DNA from 3 places in the Arthrobacter sp. BC5 genome. Region 2 is predicted to be linked to each of the others. Evidence: riboswitches for the same ligand, from Rfam matches in the RefSeq annotation. Region 2 holds a riboswitch; each other region holds the start of a gene.

Region 1 (3,686 bases), 1.4 Mb from region 2:
CCGCGAGATCTGCGGGCGCTACAACCTGCCCTACACCACCGGGCCCCTGCCCAAGCAGGTCGGCTCCACCTGGGCGAAGATCTTCAAGCTCGCCCTGCCCAACCGCAAGCCGAAGGCTGCCACCGCGTAAGGCACGCGTGGCGCGGTCGTCCCGGTCCCGGCCGGGCCGACCGCCGCCCGACCTGCACCGCCGGGAGTGCGGAAAGGACCGCCGAAAGCACTCTCCGGCGGTCCTTTCCGCACTCCCGGCGGCGTGGGCGAGCGCAGGCTCAGACGGAGGCGTCCTCCGCGAGCAGGGCATCGACCTGGCCGAGGGCCTCCCGGATGCCCTCCTCCATGCCCATCTCCACCATCTGGTTGAGCTGTTCAAGGGACTCGAAGGCCGTGGTCATGGTCATGCGGGTACGACCGCCGAGGTCCTCGAGCGTCACGGTCGCCGTCGTCTCGCCCATGTCGGCCACAGGGTCGCCGTTCTCGTCCGCGAACCCGTCGACGAACCTCAACCGGTGCGGAGGCTCGACGGCGGTGATGCGCCACCATCCCCGCGCCTTCTCGCCGTCGGGCCCGGTCATGAAGTAGGCCGCCCGCCCGCCCTCCTCGAACTCGTAGGCGTCGAACGTCGCAGGCCACGTCGGCGGTCCCCACCACCGCTGGAGCTGCTGCGGATCCGCCCAGATCCGCCACACGCGTTCCACTCCGGCATCGAACTCCGCGACGAGCCTGAAGTGGAGTGCCTCGACGTCCTTCTCAGTACTGATGACCGCCATGATGCTGCCTTCCTAGTCCATGTCCCCGGCATCCTCGGCGAGGATGTCCGTGATCCGGTCGACCCGCTGCCGCCAGATCCTCTCGTACTCGTCGAGCAGGCGGCGGGCCTTCTGCACGCCGTCGACCTGTCCGCGCACGATCTGCTCCCGTCCGCGCTTCTCCTTCGTGACCAGAGCGGCCCGCTCGAGGACGGCCACGTGTTTCTGCACGGCGGCGAAACTCATGTCGTACTGCTCGGCCAGGCCCGATACCGAATACTCGGCGACCAGGACGCGCGCCACGATGTCCCTCCGTGTCGCGTCGGCGAGCGCCTGGAACAGGCGGTCCACCTCGTCCGCACTCAACTGTTTTACAACCATATGGTTGTACATTACGCGCCGGGCCGGACGGGGTCAAGGGCGGCATGGCAGGATGGAGTCACCCATTCCCGCGGGAGCCCTGGCAAGGGCTGAGAGGAAGCTGCTGCAGCTTCGACCGCCGAACCTGCTCCGGGTCATGCCGGCGAAGGAAGCGAGAATACGATGCCCGGTACCTCCATGCCGTCCCCCACCGCTGCGCGGATCGGCGACGATCCGAGGGCCCGTCATGCCGTCCGCGGCGGAATCCTCGGGAACTACGTGGACCAGTTCGACATCTTCCTGCCGGTGATCGCCCTCGCACCGGCCGCGGGCACCCTCCTCGGTGCGGAGAACGTCGCGGCCACCGCAGGGCTGGTCTTCACGGCGACCCTGATCGGGCGCCCCCTCGGAGCCGCGATCTTCGGACCGATCGCCGATCGCGTAGGCCGCACGGCCACCACGAAGGTCGCCCTCGCAGGCATCGCCGCGACGACCCTGCTGATCGCGGCCGTCCCGGGTCACGAGGTGCTCGGCGGCGGGACCGTGGCACTGATCCTTGCCCTGAGGTTCCTCGGCGGCGTGTTCCTGGGCGGCGAATACACCTCCGCCGTCCCGCTGGCCATGGAGTGGTCGGCACCCCGGCGGCGAGGCATGGCGAGCGGACTCATCATGGCGATGTCACCCGTGGCCAACGCGACCATCGCCGCCCTCGTCCTCGTCCTGCTGACCGTCCTCGATCCTGCCTCCTACACCACCTGGGGCTGGCGCGTGCCGTTCGTCGTCGGCGGTATCCTCGCACTCGTCATGCTCCGGTACTACCGGCGCCAGGTCGCGGACGCGCCCGCCGCCGCACAGGTCCCGGCGCCCCGCTCACCGCTGAAGGACGTGCTGGTAGGACGCGACCGGCACGTCTTCCTCCAGACCTTCACCCTGATGACCGGGTTGTGGCTGCTGACCTACATGGCCATCCCGACCCTCACCTCCGAACTGACGAAGGCCGGCACCTTCGACGGTCGCGGCGTCACGCTCACCCTGCTGTGCGCCACGGTTGTCTCCGCGGTCGCCATGGCGCTCTGCGGGCAGGTCTCCACCCTCGTCGGACGACGGCGCTTCTTCATCGGCTTCGGCGTGCTGGCTGCCGTGACGGCCCCTGCCTGCTTCCTGGCGATCTTCGCGGTGGACGGCCCGGTGTCCGTCGTCGTGCTCTGCGCGGCCCTGCAGGTGGTGACCGTCTCGGTGTACGGGCCGGTGGGCGCCTACCTGTCCGAGAGGTTCGCCGGCGGCGTGAGGTCCAGCGGCTACGGCCTGGGGTACAGCCTGTCGATCGTGGCCCCGGCGCTCTACCCCTACTACCTGCCGCCGCTCCAGCAGGCCTTCGGCACCTACGGCCCCATCGCAGCGCTGCTCGTCGTCGCCGGACTGCTGGTGGCGGCGGGTGGCCGCTGGGGGCCGGACACGGACACGCGCACCCCGCTGCGCTGACGGTGGCGGCCGTGGTCCATCCAGACGGCAGCAACCACTCCGCACGGCGCCTCCGGCCGGTCCTGCCTGCCGTCCCGGCGCCCGGAGGGAACTGCCCGAGGACGTGACACCCGTTATGGCGGGCACCTGAGGACCCTGCAAGACTGGCCCCATGACCCGCGGAATATATGTGAGCGCCATGACCAACGGCTCCGGCAAGTCCCTGATCTCCCTGGGCCTGGCCGACATGCTGCACCGGCACGCCGACCGCGTGGGCTTCTTCCGGCCCATCGTCGAGGGCAGTGATCCTGCTGCCGACCCCATGGTCCGGCTCATGCAACGTGCGTTCGACCTCCCGGAGGGCCGCGCCCGCGGCGGCCTCACGCGCGCCCAGGCCCGCGCCCTGCTCGTCACCGGCGACCGCGCCGAGATCGACGCCCGCTGCGTCGCCATCTACAGCGAGATCGCCGCGGAGTGCGACGTCGTCATCGTGGAGGGCACCGACCTCTCCGGGAACGACGCCGCCGTCGAGTTCGATCTCAATGCCCGCCTGGCCAACAACCTCGGCGCCATGGTCCTCGCCGTCGTCAGTGCGAAGGACATGTCCGTCGAGGAGGCGGCCGACGCCGTCGACGTGGCCCGCCGCGAGCTCGACGCCGCGAAGGTGTCCCTCCTCGCCATGATGGTGAACAGGGCGGCGGACGACGCCGTCACCGCCATCAGCGAGCACGTGCGGCCGGGCCGTTCGGGCCGTCCCGTCTACGTGATCCCGGAACTGTCGGAGATCTCCCAGCCCACGGTCTCCGAGGTGTCCGCCGAACTCGGGGCCCGTCAGATCGCCGGCAATTCCAACCTCGAGCGCGACGTCACGAGCGTGCGCGTCGCCGCCATGAACGTCGGCAACTTCCTGCACCTGCTCACCGACGGCGCCCTGGTGATCGTGCCCGGGGACCGCGCGGACGTGCTCGTGGCAACGCTGGCGTCGTCGTTCTCCCCCGAGTTCCCGGTTCCCTCGGGCATGATCCTCACCGGCGGGCTCGCGCCCGATCCCAACATCCTCGCCCTCCTCGCGCAGGCGCCGTTCCCGGTGTTCACGCTCGACGACGACACCTACACGGC
Region 2 (3,686 bases):
ACTACTTCCCGCCGACTTCGATCTCGCAAGAGTATTTCGTTCCGACCCGCACCCAGACCGTCTGCCACTGGAAGGGCACGGCGAGCTACTTCACGCTGGAGGTGGGCGGTGAGCAGAACAAGGATGCGGCCTGGAGCTACCCGGAACCGAAAGAAGCGGCGGAGAACATCCGTGGTTACTACGCTTTCTGGAAGGGCGTCACGGTCAGCGAATGACCACCGCGCACAGGGCGCCGTCCACTGACGAAGGAGAACCATGGAGTACCGGAAACTCGGCAACAGCGGCACCTCGGTATCGCATCTCGCACTCGGCACGATGACCTTCGGCGCGGAAGCGGACGAGGGCGCCTCCCACGCCATCCTGTCGGACTACGCGGCGGCGGGCGGCAACCTGATCGACACGGCCGACGTCTACACGGCCGGCACCTCCGAGGAGATCATCGGGCGGTGGCTCGCCAGGAACCCGGCAGAGCGTGACCGGATGGTCCTGGCGAGCAAGGGCAGGTTCCCCATGGGTGAGGATGTCAACGACCTCGGGTTGTCCCGGCGCCACCTCCGCCGGGCGCTGGACGCCTCGCTGACGCGGCTCGGGGTGGACCACATCGACCTGTACCAGGTGCACTCGTGGGATCCGCTGACTCCGCTCGAGGAGACCCTCGGGTTCCTCGACGAAGCGGTGGTCCAGGGCAAGATCGGCTACTACGGGTTCTCGAACTACACCGGCTGGCAGCTCACGAAGGCGGTCATGATCGCCCGCCAGCGGGGCTACTCCCTGCCGGTGACGCTGCAGCCGCAGTACTCGCTGCTCGTGCGCGAGATCGAGGCCGAGATCGTCCCTGCGGTACTCGACGCGGACATGGGTATGCTGCCGTGGTCGCCGCTCGGCGGCGGCTGGCTGACCGGCAAGTACTCCCGCGACACCGAGCCCACCGGTGCCACGCGGCTCGGGGAGAACCCGCAGCGCGGCATGGAGGCCTGGGAGAAGCGCAACGCCCAGGACCGGACGTGGCGGATCATCGATACCGTGACCGGCATCGCCGCCGAGCGCGGCGTCAACGCCTCGCACGTGGCCCTGGCCTGGGTCGCGTCGAAGCCCGCCGTGACGTCCGTGATCCTCGGAGCGCGCTCGCAGGAGCAGTTGGCGGACAACCTCGCGTCGGCGGACCTCGAGCTGACACCGGAGGAACTCGGCAGCCTCGACGACGTCAGCGCGCCGACGTTCAGTGACTACCCCTACGGGGGCCCCGGCAGGGAGCAGCACAGCCGCCGGATCGAGGGCGGCCGCTGATCCCTGGGCGGGTGCACGTGCCTGCTGCACGGGTGCCCGCCCGTCCGCGCCCCGGCTTGGATGCTCCCCGCCGAGGCGTTATCGTTCGAACAGCGACACGGGGTGTCCCTCCACGGGAGGGGCTGAGATAAGACCCGTCGAACCTGATCCAGCTCATACTGGCGAAGGGATGTCCTGCCGGGCCCTCGGTCCGTCCGTCCTTCCGCTCCACCCAGCGAAAGGCAGCCATGACCGAGACACACGCGGAACCACGCCCCACAGCGCCGGAGCGCGGCGCAGCAGCGCAGGACGGCCCGGTCACCGCCGAAGCATGCGCGGCACTGCTCGCGGACCTCCGGACCGCCTCGCCGCTGGTCCAGTGCGTCACCAATGCCGTCGTCACGAACTTCACCGCCAATGTCCTGCTCGCCCTCGGTGCCGCTCCCGCCATGGTGGACATCCCCGGGGAGGCCGGCCAGTTCGCGCCCGTCGCCTCGGGGGTCCTCGTCAACCTCGGCACGCCGACCGACAGCCAGCGCGCTGCCATGAGGGAGGCCGCGCACGCCGCCGGGTCGGCCGGCACCCCGTGGGTCCTCGACCCCGTGGCCGTGGGCTTCCTCACCGTCCGGACCGACGCCGCGCGGGAGCTGGTCGCCCTCGGGCCCACGATCATCCGCGGCAACGCCTCCGAGATCATCGCCCTCGCCGGTGCAGGAGGCGGAGGACGCGGGGTGGACTCCACCGACGGGACCGCAGCGGCGCTCGGCGCCGCCCGCTCGCTCGCGCAGCGCCACGGATCGGTCGTCGCGATCTCCGGCCCCGTCGACGCCGTCGTCCCCGCTCGCGGCGCGGTGCTCCGGGTGGACAACGGCACTCCTCTGCTGACGCGCGTGACGGGCGGCGGCTGCGCGCTCGGCGCCGTCATGGCCGCCTTCGCCTCCCTCACACCGGATGCGCTGCTCGCCGCGACCGCCGCCACCGGTGTGTACACGCTCGCGGCCGAGAAGGCCGCCGCACTCGCGGCGGGTCCCGGCACCTTCGCACCCGCTTTCCTCGACGCGCTCGCCGCCATCACGCCGGCCGACGTCGTGCAGGGCCTGAACCTCCCGGACGGCGACTGATGCCGCGCCCGCTCCCGGCGTCGTACCTGCCGCTCTACCTCGTGACCGACACGCTGCTGTGCGCTCCCCGCACCGTCGCGGACGTCGTCGCGGCAGCCGTGGCGGGTGGTGTGACGTGCGTGCAGGTGCGGGACAAGCACGCGGGAGGCCGTGACCTCGTCGCGCTCCTGGTCGCGGTGGCCGAGGCAGTCGGCGACCGCGTGCCCGTGCTGGTCGACGACCGGGTCGACGTGTACCTCGCGGCACGCGAGCAAGGCGCCCCGGTCCACGGCGTCCATGTGGGCCAGTCCGACCTTCCGCCCGGCCTGGCGCGGAGCATCGTCGGCCCCGACGCCGTCGTCGGCCTGAGCGCGGCGACGCCGGAACAGTCCGCCGTCGCCCATGCCCTCCCGCCCGGCACCGTGGACTACCTCGGGGTGGGCGCCGTGCGCGCCACCGCGACCAAGCCGGACCACCCGACACCGCTCGGCGTCGACGGCTTCGCCCGTCTCGCAGGCGGCTCCGTGCTTCCCTGTGTGGCGATCGGTGGCATCAGCGCCTCGGACGCCGCTCCACTCCGCCGGGCAGGTGCGGCGGGAATCGCCGTCGTGTCGGCCCTGTGCTCGGCACCTGATCCTGCTGAGGCCGCCCGATCCCTGCTCGGAGCCTGGGACTCGTAGGAGCCGGGCGACGACCCCGTGCCGGGGCTGTCTGCTCGCGAGGCTCTGCCCGCTGCTAGCCGACTTCACGGCGGACGGCAACCGGGATCAGGGCGTGCCGGGAAACCTAGACTCCGTGTGTGGCAACGAGGAGATCCGTGCTTGCCGGTGCGATGATCGCGCCGCTCCTCGTGGCTGCGACGGCCTGCGAGGGAGGACCCATGGATACAGGACAGCGTGAGGACAGGCAGGATCCCGCCGTGCTCACAGCCCGTCCGGGCGCCGCGGACCCCGGCCCGGCGATCAGGACGGGGGTACACGCCCTCGGTGTCGCGGGGACCCGGGATCCGATCGTGTACGTCCCGGAATCCCTGGCCGCCGATGAACCGGCCCCGCTGCTCGTGGCCCTCCACGGAGCAGGCGGGGACGCGCAGGGCGGCCTGTCGGTGCTGCGCGCCGCGGCAGAGCAGCTCGGGATCGTCATCCTCGCGCCGGCGTCGCGCGGCGGCACCTGGGATGCCATCCGTGGGGGTTTCGGGCCGGACACGGAGGTCATCGACAAGGCACTCGAGGAGGTCTTCTCGTTCGTCCCGGTGCATCCGGAGCGGATCGGTGTGGCCGGCTTCTCCGACGGAGCCTCCTACGCGCTGGGGCTCGGACT
Region 3 (3,686 bases), 1.8 Mb from region 2:
CCGAGCGCGGCGATGAAGTCCGCGTCGTGCGTCACGGAGAGGACGGCCACGCCGTCGTCGATCAGTTCGCGCAGCAGGGTGACCAGTTCGGCCCAGGTCCCGGCGTCCTGGCCGAAGGTGGGCTCGTCCAGGATGAGGATGCGCGGGGCCGTGGCGAGCATCGTCGCGACCGACAGGCGGCGCTTCTCCCCGCCGGACAGCGTGAACGGATTGGCCTTGAGCAGATGGGTGAGCCGGAGCCGCTCGGCCAGCTCGGCGATGCGGCGCGGGTCCACGCTCCCGCTGACCCTCCTCGGACCGAACTCGAGTTCCTCCGCGACGCTCGCCGTGAGGAACTGGTGCTCGGGCTCCTGGAAGACCGTTCCGACGCGCTGCACGAGCTGGGAGGAACGCCAGCGGAACGGGTTCCTTCCGGCGTCCCCGGCGAGCCGGGCGGACGCCTCGAGGGTCCCTGCGCGCGGGCGGAGGAGGCCGCCGAGCGTGAGCGCCGCCGTCGACTTCCCCGCACCGTTCGGCCCGGTGATGCTCAGGGCCTCCGCAGCGCGCACCTCGAGCCCGAGGCCCTCCACGGCGGCCGGCCCGTGCTTCGTCCTTGCCACGGCCAGGCCGTGCGCCGAGAGGAGCACCTCCGCACCGCCGCCGGGCATTCGCCCGCCCACGGGGGGCCGCAGCCCCGGGACCCATACGCCCGCCGCAGCGAGCCGGCTTCGCGTCTCCTCCCGGCCGAGCACGGTTGCCGGGGCACCGTCCGCGAGGACGCCGCCCTCGGCATCGAGCACGATCACGCGATCGACGACATCGGCCCACACCGCCACACGGTGCTCCACGACCACGAGCGTCGACCCCGTACGCTCGAGGACCCGGGCGACGGCGTCGCGCACCTCCAGCACGCCGTCGGGGTCGAGGTTCGCGGTGGGTTCGTCGAGCAGGAGCAAGCCGGGTTCCATGGCGAGCACGGAGGCGAGCGCGAGGCGCTGTTTCTGCCCTCCGGACAACGCGGTGGTCGGGTGGTCGAGCGGGAGGTCCAGGCCGACGTCGTCGAGCGCCCGTCCCACGCGCCGCCAGATCTCCTCCCGCGGCACGGCGAGGTTCTCGGCGGCGAAGGCCACCTCGTCACCCACGCGCGCCAGCACGACCTGCGTCTCCGGATCCTGCAGGACGAGCCCCGCACGCCCCCGCGCCGCGGCGGGCGGGGCGCCGTCGAGCAGGAGTTCACCCTCCTGCTCGCCCTCGTCGTTGGTGCCGAGCACACCGGCCAGTCCGTGCAGCACGGTCGATTTGCCCGCGCCGGACGCCCCGAGGAGCAGGACCCGCTCCCCGGGCCGGATGTCGAGGTCCAGCCCGCGCGCGGCGAACGCCTTCCTGCCGGCATGGCGCCAGCCCCATCCCCGGGCGCGGACGTGCACCGCTCCGGAAGATGGCGCGTCGGCTGGTGTCACACGTCCGCCGTGCGGCCCGCGGCGAAGGAGGACAGCACGCCCGTCTTCGCGAGACCACGCATGGCGAGCCAGGACAGCAGTCCGGCGATGACGACGCCGGAGATGGCAGCGAACACGGTGTAGAGGACCTTGAACTCGATGGTCCACAGCGCGTTGTACATGATGTTCTCGCTGATCGCGAGGGCGAGCCCCGCTGCGAGGCCCGCCAGCAGTGCCACGGGCAGGTTCCACTTCCGGTAGAGGAACAGCAGGAAGACCAGCTCGGCCCCGAGTCCCTGGATGAGCCCGGAGACGAGGACGAGGATGCCGAACTGGGTGCCGATGAGCGCCGAGACCGCGGCCGCGAGCACCTCGCAGTAGACGGCGGCGCCGGGCTTCCGGATGATCAGCCCGCCGAGCACTCCGGCGATCAGCCAGCCGCCCGAGTAGAGGCCTGCCAACGGCGGGAAACCGGCGGTGAGCACGCTGATGCCCGAGTAGCCCGCCGACCAGGCGAAGAACAGGACGCCGACGGCGACCGCGATGACCGAGGCCACCACGATGTCGACGACACGCCACTGGGTGGTGCGCGGAGAGGTGCCCGTGAGGGACGCTGGTGATGCCATGGTGATTTCCTCCTGAGGTACAGGAGGGGAGAGTGCCGGACTGCCGTGGAAGCAGCATCCGCGCACTCTGAGAACTCGACTCCCTTCGCCGGTACTAGCCGGATCAGGTTCGAGGGTCTGCGGCGGTCCGCACTCTCAGCGCCCGCTCCGCAGCCTGCTGCGAATCGGCGCTCCCCTGTCGTTTGTTGGTTGAGCGCTACCGATCCTACACCTGCGAAGGGCCGTGGGCCGCGACTAGGCTAGGCCCAGGACTATCGGACTAGAAGGAGAAACCATGAACGTGGTGTTCAAACTGCTCGGCGCCGGCATGAGCGTGGGTGCGGGCTTCGTCGGGACCAAGCTCGTCGACTTCCTGTGGGAGAAGATCACCGGCGAGGCCCCGCCGAAGAGCAAGGACGGGCTGGAGAACACCCTGCGCTCGGCCCTCGTGTTCGCCGTCATCTCGGGTGCGGTCAGCACCACCATCCAGGTGCTCACCAACCGCTCCACGCAGAAGGCGATCGACCGCTTCTCGAAGACACGCGACCTGACCTGAGTCCTTCGCGGCAGGGCTGGAGGAGGGCTGGAGGAGGGCTGCCCGCCGTTTCGTGCGCAGGGTTCATGGCGGCCCCCCCTCCTGGCGCTCAGACGCCGATGACGGTGAGCCATCCGGCCAGGGCGAGGAGGGTGATGGCGAGCACCGGGAGGGTCAGCACGATGCCGACACGGAAGTACTGGCCCCAGCCGATGTGGATGCCCTTGCGGTCCAGGACGTGCAGCCAGAGCAGGGTCGCGAGGCTGCCGATGGGGGTGATCTTCGGGCCGAGGTCCGAGCCGATCACGTTGGCGTAGATCATGGCCTCCTGCGTCAGACCGGCAGCGCCGGCCGAGCCGATGGCCAGCGAGGCGATGAGGACGGTGGGCAGGTTGTTCATCAGGGACGCGAGGACGGCGACGATGACGCCGACACCGAGAGCGGTGACCAGCACCCCGTTGGAGCCGATGCTCGAGAAGACGCCGGCGAGCTCGTCGGTCAGGCCCCGGTTCCGCAGCCCGTACACGACCAGGTACATGCCGATGGAGAACAGGACGATCTGCCACGGCGCTTCCTTCAGGATCCGTGGAACGGAGATCCTCCCGCTCGGGAGCGCGACCCCAGCGGCAGATGCTTCGTCCTCCTGGTCCGGACCGGCGGTGGCACCGATGACGGGCGTGACGTGAGGCCGGGCCGTCGACCGGCGGGACGCGCCGACCGTCTCGTAATCGAGGTCCGCCGCCCGTCCGGCGCCTTCAGGTGATCCTGGCGCCGGCCCCGGCGCTGCGGACGTGCCGGTGAGGGCGCGCGTACGGGGGAAGAGGAAGGCCGGCTGGCGGGAGGCGACGATCATCAGGACGACGGCTCCGACTCCCGCGACGGCGGAGAGCGGGATCTGCAGTGGTTCGGCGGCGAAGTAGCCCACGAGCAGGACCCCGAGGATCACCCAGCCGGCCCTGAACGTCAGCGGGTCCGCGATGGCGGACTTCGGACTGGCGAGGACGGTGACGTCGTAGCGGCGCGGGATGACCTTGCGGAAGAACAGCAGCAGGACGCCGAGGCTGGCCGCGACGGACACGATGCCGACCGGGACCATCACGACGGCGTAGCGGGCGAAGCTGATGTCGA

Evidence for each region. Region 2 has a riboswitch for thiamine pyrophosphate ahead of thiM (hydroxyethylthiazole kinase). Riboswitches for the same ligand answer to the same signal wherever they lie in the genome.
Region 1: it holds a riboswitch for thiamine pyrophosphate, as region 2 does, so the genes downstream of both, AC1MFI_RS04535 (MFS transporter) here and thiM (hydroxyethylthiazole kinase) in region 2, are expected to answer to the same signal.
Region 3: it holds a riboswitch for thiamine pyrophosphate, as region 2 does, so the genes downstream of both, AC1MFI_RS07210 (ECF transporter S component) here and thiM (hydroxyethylthiazole kinase) in region 2, are expected to answer to the same signal.

What each region holds. Positions count from the first base shown of each region.
Region 1 is NZ_CM155273.1:1,014,177-1,017,862, forward strand. Features, by position in the region: gene AC1MFI_RS04520 (fatty acid desaturase family protein) at 1-130, shown strand, start outside; gene AC1MFI_RS04525 (SRPBCC family protein) at 270-767, opposite strand; gene AC1MFI_RS04530 (ArsR/SmtB family transcription factor) at 780-1,127, opposite strand; TPP riboswitch at 1,188-1,295, shown strand; gene AC1MFI_RS04535 (MFS transporter) at 1,290-2,588, shown strand; gene pta (phosphate acetyltransferase) at 2,740-3,686, shown strand, end outside.
Region 2 is NZ_CM155273.1:3,309,380-3,313,065, reverse strand. Features, by position in the region: gene AC1MFI_RS15590 (DUF427 domain-containing protein) at 1-215, shown strand, start outside; gene AC1MFI_RS15585 (aldo/keto reductase) at 256-1,287, shown strand; TPP riboswitch at 1,376-1,474, shown strand; gene thiM (hydroxyethylthiazole kinase) at 1,515-2,387, shown strand; gene thiE (thiamine phosphate synthase) at 2,387-3,046, shown strand; gene AC1MFI_RS15570 (alpha/beta hydrolase) at 3,247-3,686, shown strand, end outside.
Region 3 is NZ_CM155273.1:1,555,786-1,559,471, reverse strand. Features, by position in the region: gene AC1MFI_RS07215 (ABC transporter ATP-binding protein) at 1-1,439, opposite strand, end outside; gene AC1MFI_RS07210 (ECF transporter S component) at 1,436-2,044, opposite strand; TPP riboswitch at 2,108-2,231, opposite strand; gene AC1MFI_RS07205 (DUF4235 domain-containing protein) at 2,319-2,579, shown strand; gene AC1MFI_RS07200 (arsenic transporter) at 2,668-3,686, opposite strand, start outside.